2 regions of the Cryobacterium sp. 10S3 genome follow, and region 2 is predicted to be linked to the other one. Evidence: riboswitches for the same ligand, from Rfam matches in the RefSeq annotation. Region 2 holds a riboswitch; the other holds the start of a gene.
The links. Region 2 has a riboswitch for magnesium ahead of RHM57_RS10260 (Nramp family divalent metal transporter). Riboswitches for the same ligand answer to the same signal wherever they lie in the genome.
Positions count from the first base shown of each region.

Region 1: linked by a shared signal. The riboswitch ahead of RHM57_RS19425 (Nramp family divalent metal transporter) and the one ahead of RHM57_RS10260 (Nramp family divalent metal transporter) in region 2 are both predicted to bind magnesium.

Region 1 is NZ_CP133773.1:4,212,063-4,215,472, reverse strand. Features, by position in the region: gene RHM57_RS19425 (Nramp family divalent metal transporter) at 1-1,404, opposite strand, end outside; M-box (ykoK) riboswitch at 1,759-1,928, opposite strand; one part of gene RHM57_RS19420 (IS3 family transposase) at 2,744-3,410, opposite strand, start outside.
Region 2 is NZ_CP133773.1:2,204,486-2,207,895, forward strand. Features, by position in the region: gene RHM57_RS10255 (magnesium transporter MgtE N-terminal domain-containing protein) at 1-238, opposite strand, end outside; gene RHM57_RS10260 (Nramp family divalent metal transporter) at 315-1,898, opposite strand; M-box (ykoK) riboswitch at 2,253-2,422, opposite strand; gene RHM57_RS10265 (hypothetical protein) at 2,789-3,379, shown strand.

The DNA of each region.
Region 1 (3,410 bases), 2.0 Mb from region 2:
ATCACCGGCCGGGCGTCGCCGGCGAAGGACCAGGGCGGTCGCTCCGACAAGAATTCCCAAGACGCTGCCCCCGCCGAGGATGGACAAGATTGTCTCTCCCGTGATGTCTGGGAAGAGAACGCTGGCTGTGAGGATGATGGAAAGCATGACCAGCACGGCGACGACAACAGACGTGAACAGGTTCAACCATTTGCCGTTGACCCAGGGGCCCAGCACGTCTTTGTCGTTGCAGAGCAATAAGAGGAAGACCGTGGCTGAAGGTAGCAGCACCCCGGCGAGAGTCTGTACTCCCACGGTCAAGAGTCCCAGCGGCGCACCGGGAATCAGAACAATCGTGGCTGCCAGGGCGAGGAGGGCAGCGAATACGGCGTAGAAGCCCTTCGCTTCCCACGGTTTGCGGTGCAGGGAGTGCTTCAACCCCAACACGTCGCCCAACGCGTATGAAGTAGACAAACCTACTGCGGCCGCACCAATAATGGACGCGTCGATCAACGCGATCGCGAACATCACTCCCACGCCACGTCCGACAAACTTGCCGAGGCCTTCTGCGACCCCGAGTGCGTCAGTGAAGTTGCCGAATTCGGGCCGGCCCGTGAAGGTGGCGGACGTGAAGCCGATGATCGCGGCCGCACCGACGATGACCATCAAGATCCCGATCCACAAGTCGACCTTTTCGTAATTCATGAACCGGGGCGTGATGCGCTTGTCAATGACATAGGACTGTTGGAAGAACAACTGCCACGGGGCGACGGTCGTGCCGACGATCCCGATGATGAGCAGCATCACCGTGGAAAGTTGGGACCCGGGTGGCATCCCGGGGAGCACAAAATTGGTCGCCATCTCGCCCAGATTCGGACCCGACAGAAAGAAAATGGGGACCAACAAGAGGGACCCGGCAACAAGAACCATGCTGACGCGTTCGAACCGTTTAAAAGACCCGGTGCTGACGGCGCCGAGCACGAGCACGGCTGCAACAATTACGCCGGGAATTTGGGGGATGCCCAGATACTGCAAGCCCAAACTGATACCGATGAATTCGGTCACGATGGTGAGCGCGTTCAGGATGAACAGGTCAATGACGCTGAAGGCTCCCCAGAACTTTCCAAAACGTTCCAAGATGAGCCGGGCATGGCCCACCCCCGTGACCACCCCCAACCGCAACACCATTTCCTGGTTCACGTAGAGGACAGGTACCAGCAGCAGCAACGTCCACAGCAATGTGGTCCCATAATTTTGGCCAGCTTGCGTGTAGGTCCCAAACGCGCCAGCGTCGTTGTCGCCGACCATCACAATCAGTCCAGGACCCAGAATGGCCAAAAGGGTACGCAGTTTTGCCCGCACGCCCCGCCGCGGCGCATCATCGCCGAGTCGAATCGTGCCCATGGCCCCTTCAATATCGCCCACGTGCGCGGAATCCAGGACCGCTGACACGGGCCCGGTCGGAGGAACGAGGTTTGACGTTGTATCCATGGTGAACTTTCTGCAGGAAATGAAAAGACAGGATCCGGGAGCCGATCAAACGCGGCCCCACGAGGGCCGGCGATGTCGGGAACACCGCGGAAACCACAGGGCCGGGCGAGAATATATGACCTGGCCGGGATGCGATCACCGCGGGGCACGCCACCAGAAAGGCGTGTGCAGGCAGACTGCTACCTGGTGCGCGTGGTCGGCAGGAGGTAGGGTCTATGGCTCTCGCTCATTGACGTGCTCCCTCCGCTTTGCTCAGCGCACACGAAGAGTCCGACCAGACCGGCCGAGGTAACCTCTCCTCGTAAGACCTTTGGCACTTTGCGGCGTTAACCCGGAAACCGGGAGCCAATCGGGGCAATCCCTTGTTCCGGGAAAACCTGTCCTGACCCGGGGCGTCTCTGGACGTTGGGGGTCGCTGGCTTATATCCACAAAGGAGCCTCAGCTAACGAACGGCGCCCTGCAAAGATGACTGTACGCGGAGACCCCAACAGAAGCAATCGCGGCTGTCAATGTTCCACAAGCGTTCACCTTGCCGCGACGTTAAACGGCCGCCGTCTGGGCGGCGCGGCAACATGGATAGCTTTACCTTGCTAGCGCGCCGCGTTCTAAAGTGCTCAACTCGACTAGATCCCCCGGTCCAACCCTTCATCGGACCCGGAAAGACCAGAACGCCAAGGGCGAGGACCTAAGTCGAGACCAAGACTTGAGGAAGCAGAGGACAGGGATGCACTCATTCGGATCACTCATCCTGCTGCCACTGAACGCGAACCAGGTCGCAGCCGGTTCCCGGTCTGATCCCGGGCCTGACCTTCCTCTCGGCACGATGACGGACCCGACGTTCACCGCCCAGGCGCGTCTGGCCGCTCACCGACTAAATCTCTTCCGGATCGCACCAGACATGGTCCTCACGCCCTGCGAACCGGGCTGGATGCCGCTCACTCAAGGGGTACTGACGGAACTGCGTCACCTACCGCGCGTTGTCCGCTCCGACCGTCGACTGGACGTTGAAGAGGCCTGGGATCGTCACCAAAGCGCACGGCGCCAAGACCCCTCACTCCGGCCCGGCTGGTTGTCGCGGACCGAGTCGTCCCCCGAAGCTGGCGACACCGGTGACGCGACTTCGACCTCGTTCAGCCCGCCGAGCAGACTCGAACTATCAGCAAACATGGACACCAAGGACGTCGTATCCACTTCGAGGCGGTCGTTCGTCACAGATTTGCTCATGCCGCTGGGGACTGCCCCGAGTTCAGTTGACTCAAAGGGTTAGTGGTTTCAGGCGGCCTTGAGGGCCACGTTTATTGTCTCAAACTCGATCGGGGTGAGCTTGCCGAGGCGGCGTTGTCGGCGCTTGCGGTGGTAGGTCCTCTCGATCCAGACCACCATCGCCAGGCGCAGTTCTTCCCGGGTTGACCACCGCTGCCGGTCCAGGACGTTCTTCTGCAGCAGGGCGAAGAACGACTCCATCGCGGCGTTATCGCCGCAGGCGCCGACGCGACCCATCGACCCGGTGATGCCGTTGTTCTTCAGCACCCGAAGGAACGCGTTGGAGCGGAATTGAGAGCCTCGGTCCGAGTGCAGGATCGTGCCGTCGATGGTGCGCTGGCCGATCGCGTTGCGGGCCGCTGCGACGGCCAGGGATGCTTTCATTCGGGAGTCGATGGAGTAGCCGACGATCTTGTTCGAGTAGACGTCTTTGATCGCGCAGAGGTAGAGCTTGCCCTCGTCGGTGCGGTGTTCGGTGATGTCGGTCAGCCAAAGCTGGTTCGGGCGTGTCGCGGTGAATTTCCGCTCGACGAGATCGTCGTGGACGGGCGGGCCGGCCTTACGGGTGAGGCCGCGTTTCTTCGCGAACACGGACCAGAGCCGCTGCTGCGAGCACAGCCGCCAGACCCGGTTCTCGCCGGCGCTGAGGCCCGCCTGGTGGAGCTCGTCGGCGATG
Region 2 (3,410 bases):
TGAGCTCGACTCGATTGGGTTCCAAGGCTCTGACGTCGGCGATCGGGACGTAGATGGTTTCGGAACCCACTTTGACCACGAGCGCGGTCACGAGGGGGTAGTCATCTCCCCTGAGGCGAACAATGACGTCAGCGAGTTTGGCAAGTTGTTTTCCTTGGCTGTCGACCACGGCATGGCGCAGGAGTTGGGAAAGACGGAGAGCGGATTTAGTTGTTGTTGGAACGGGAGAGTTAGACACAGTGGCTTCTTTCACGAACAAGGCTAGGTAGAGGTGGCACGTTGTCGGGGTGGTATTGAGAATATGGTGCTCGCGGCTAGTGGCCCAGTGCGAGCTGGATGACGCGGACGACGACTAGGACCATAGCGAGGATCAGGTAGGCGCGCAGCACGCCCAATCCGATGGTCCGACCGGTGGAGAGCTCCGGGCGGGCGAGGAGGGTGAGGGGTGGCATCCGCCAACGGAGACGTTGACTGTGTTCCATCGGGAGCACCGCATCACCGGCCGGGCGTCGCCGGCGAAGGACCAGGGCGGTCGCTCCGACAAGAATTCCCAAGACGCTGCCCCCGCCGAGGATGGACAAGATTGTCTCTCCCGTGATGTCTGGGAAGAGAACGCTGGCTGTGAGGATGATGGAAAGCATGACCAGCACGGCGACGACAACAGACGTGAACAGGTTCAACCATTTGCCGTTGACCCAGGGGCCCAGCACGTCTTTGTCGTTGCAGAGCAATAAGAGGAAGACCGTGGCTGAAGGTAGCAGCACCCCGGCGAGAGTCTGTACTCCCACGGTCAAGAGTCCCAGCGGCGCACCGGGAATCAGAACAATCGTGGCTGCCAGGGCGAGGAGGGCAGCGAATACGGCGTAGAAGCCCTTCGCTTCCCACGGTTTGCGGTGCAGGGAGTGCTTCAACCCCAACACGTCGCCCAACGCGTATGAAGTAGACAAACCTACTGCGGCCGCACCAATAATGGACGCGTCGATCAACGCGATCGCGAACATCACTCCCACGCCACGTCCGACAAACTTGCCGAGGCCTTCTGCGACCCCGAGTGCGTCAGTGAAGTTGCCGAATTCGGGCCGGCCCGTGAAGGTGGCGGACGTGAAGCCGATGATCGCGGCCGCACCGACGATGACCATCAAGATCCCGATCCACAAGTCGACCTTTTCGTAATTCATGAACCGGGGCGTGATGCGCTTGTCAATGACATAGGACTGTTGGAAGAACAACTGCCACGGGGCGACGGTCGTGCCGACGATCCCGATGATGAGCAGCATCACCGTGGAAAGTTGGGACCCGGGTGGCATCCCGGGGAGCACAAAATTGGTCGCCATCTCGCCCAGATTCGGACCCGACAGAAAGAAAATGGGGACCAACAAGAGGGACCCGGCAACAAGAACCATGCTGACGCGTTCGAACCGTTTAAAAGACCCGGTGCTGACGGCGCCGAGCACGAGCACGGCTGCAACAATTACGCCGGGAATTTGGGGGATGCCCAGATACTGCAAGCCCAAACTGATACCGATGAATTCGGTCACGATGGTGAGCGCGTTCAGGATGAACAGGTCAATGACGCTGAAGGCTCCCCAGAACTTTCCAAAACGTTCCAAGATGAGCCGGGCATGGCCCACCCCCGTGACCACCCCCAACCGCAACACCATTTCCTGGTTCACGTAGAGGACAGGTACCAGCAGCAGCAACGTCCACAGCAATGTGGTCCCATAATTTTGGCCAGCTTGCGTGTAGGTCCCAAACGCGCCAGCGTCGTTGTCGCCGACCATCACAATCAGTCCAGGACCCAGAATGGCCAAAAGGGTACGCAGTTTTGCCCGCACGCCCCGCCGCGGCGCATCATCGCCGAGTCGAATCGTGCCCATGGCCCCTTCAATATCGCCCACGTGCGCGGAATCCAGGACCGCTGACACGGGCCCGGTCGGAGGAACGAGGTTTGACGTTGTATCCATGGTGAACTTTCTGCAGGAAATGAAAAGACAGGATCCGGGAGCCGATCAAACGCGGCCCCACGAGGGCCGGCGATGTCGGGAACACCGCGGAAACCACAGGGCCGGGCGAGAATATATGACCTGGCCGGGATGCGATCACCGCGGGGCACGCCACCAGAAAGGCGTGTGCAGGCAGACTGCTACCTGGTGCGCGTGGTCGGCAGGAGGTAGGGTCTATGGCTCTCGCTCATTGACGTGCTCCCTCCGCTTTGCTCAGCGCACACGAAGAGTCCGACCAGACCGGCCGAGGTAACCTCTCCTCGTAAGACCTTTGGCACTTTGCGGCGTTAACCCGGAAACCGGGAGCCAATCGGGGCAATCCCTTGTTCCGGGAAAACCTGTCCTGACCCGGGGCGTCTCTGGACGTTGGGGGTCGCTGGCTTATATCCACAAAGGAGCCTCAGCTAACGAACGGCGCCCTGCAAAGATGACTGTACGCGGAGACCCCAACAGAAGCAATCGCGGCTGTCAATGTTCCACAAGCGTTCACCTTGCCGCGACGTTAAACGGCCGCCGTCTGGGCGGCGCGGCAACATGGATAGCTTTACCTTGCTAGCGCGCCGCGTTCTAAAGTGCTCAACTCGACTAGATCCCCCGGTCCAACCCTTCATCGGACCCGGAAAGACCAGAACGCCAAGGGCGAGGACCTAAGTCGAGACCAAGACTTGAGGAAGCAGAGGACAGGGATGCACTCATTCGGATCACTCATCCTGCTGCCACTGAACGCGAACCAGGTCGCAGCCGGTTCCCGGTCTGATCCCGGGCCTGACCTTCCTCTCGGGACGATGACGGACCCGACGTTCACCGCCCAGGCGCGTCTGGCCGCTCACCGACTAAATCTCTTCCGGATCGCACCAGACATGGTCCTCACGCCCTGCGAACCGGGCTGGATGCCGCTCACTCAAGGGGTACTGACGGAACTGCGTCACCTACCGCGCGTTGTCCGCTCCGACCGTCGACTGGACGTTGAAGAGGCCTGGGATCGTCACCAAAGCGCACGGCGCCAAGACCCCTCACTCCGGCCCGGCTGGTTGTCGCGGACCGAGTCGTCCCCCGAAGCTGGCGACACCGGTGACGCGACTTCGACCTCGTTCAGCCCGCCGAGCAGGCTCGAACTATCAGCAAACATGGACACCAAGAACGTCGTATCCACTTCGAGGCGGTCGTTCGTCACAGATCTGCTCATGCCGCTGCTGTCCGACCGGCAAACCATACTTCTCATGGCAGATCCGCACGTTATTGCTCAACTACGGATCGTTCTCAACGACAGCAATGCTCGGCAGACCCGTGACGCTGAACTCCCGACCGGGCAACTCCTCCGATACGACTTCGACCGCAACCTGCACCCCCTCAACCCCTTGGGAAGCTCCCTCTAACCGGCGATCTCCAGTTCTCCACGCTGGTAGC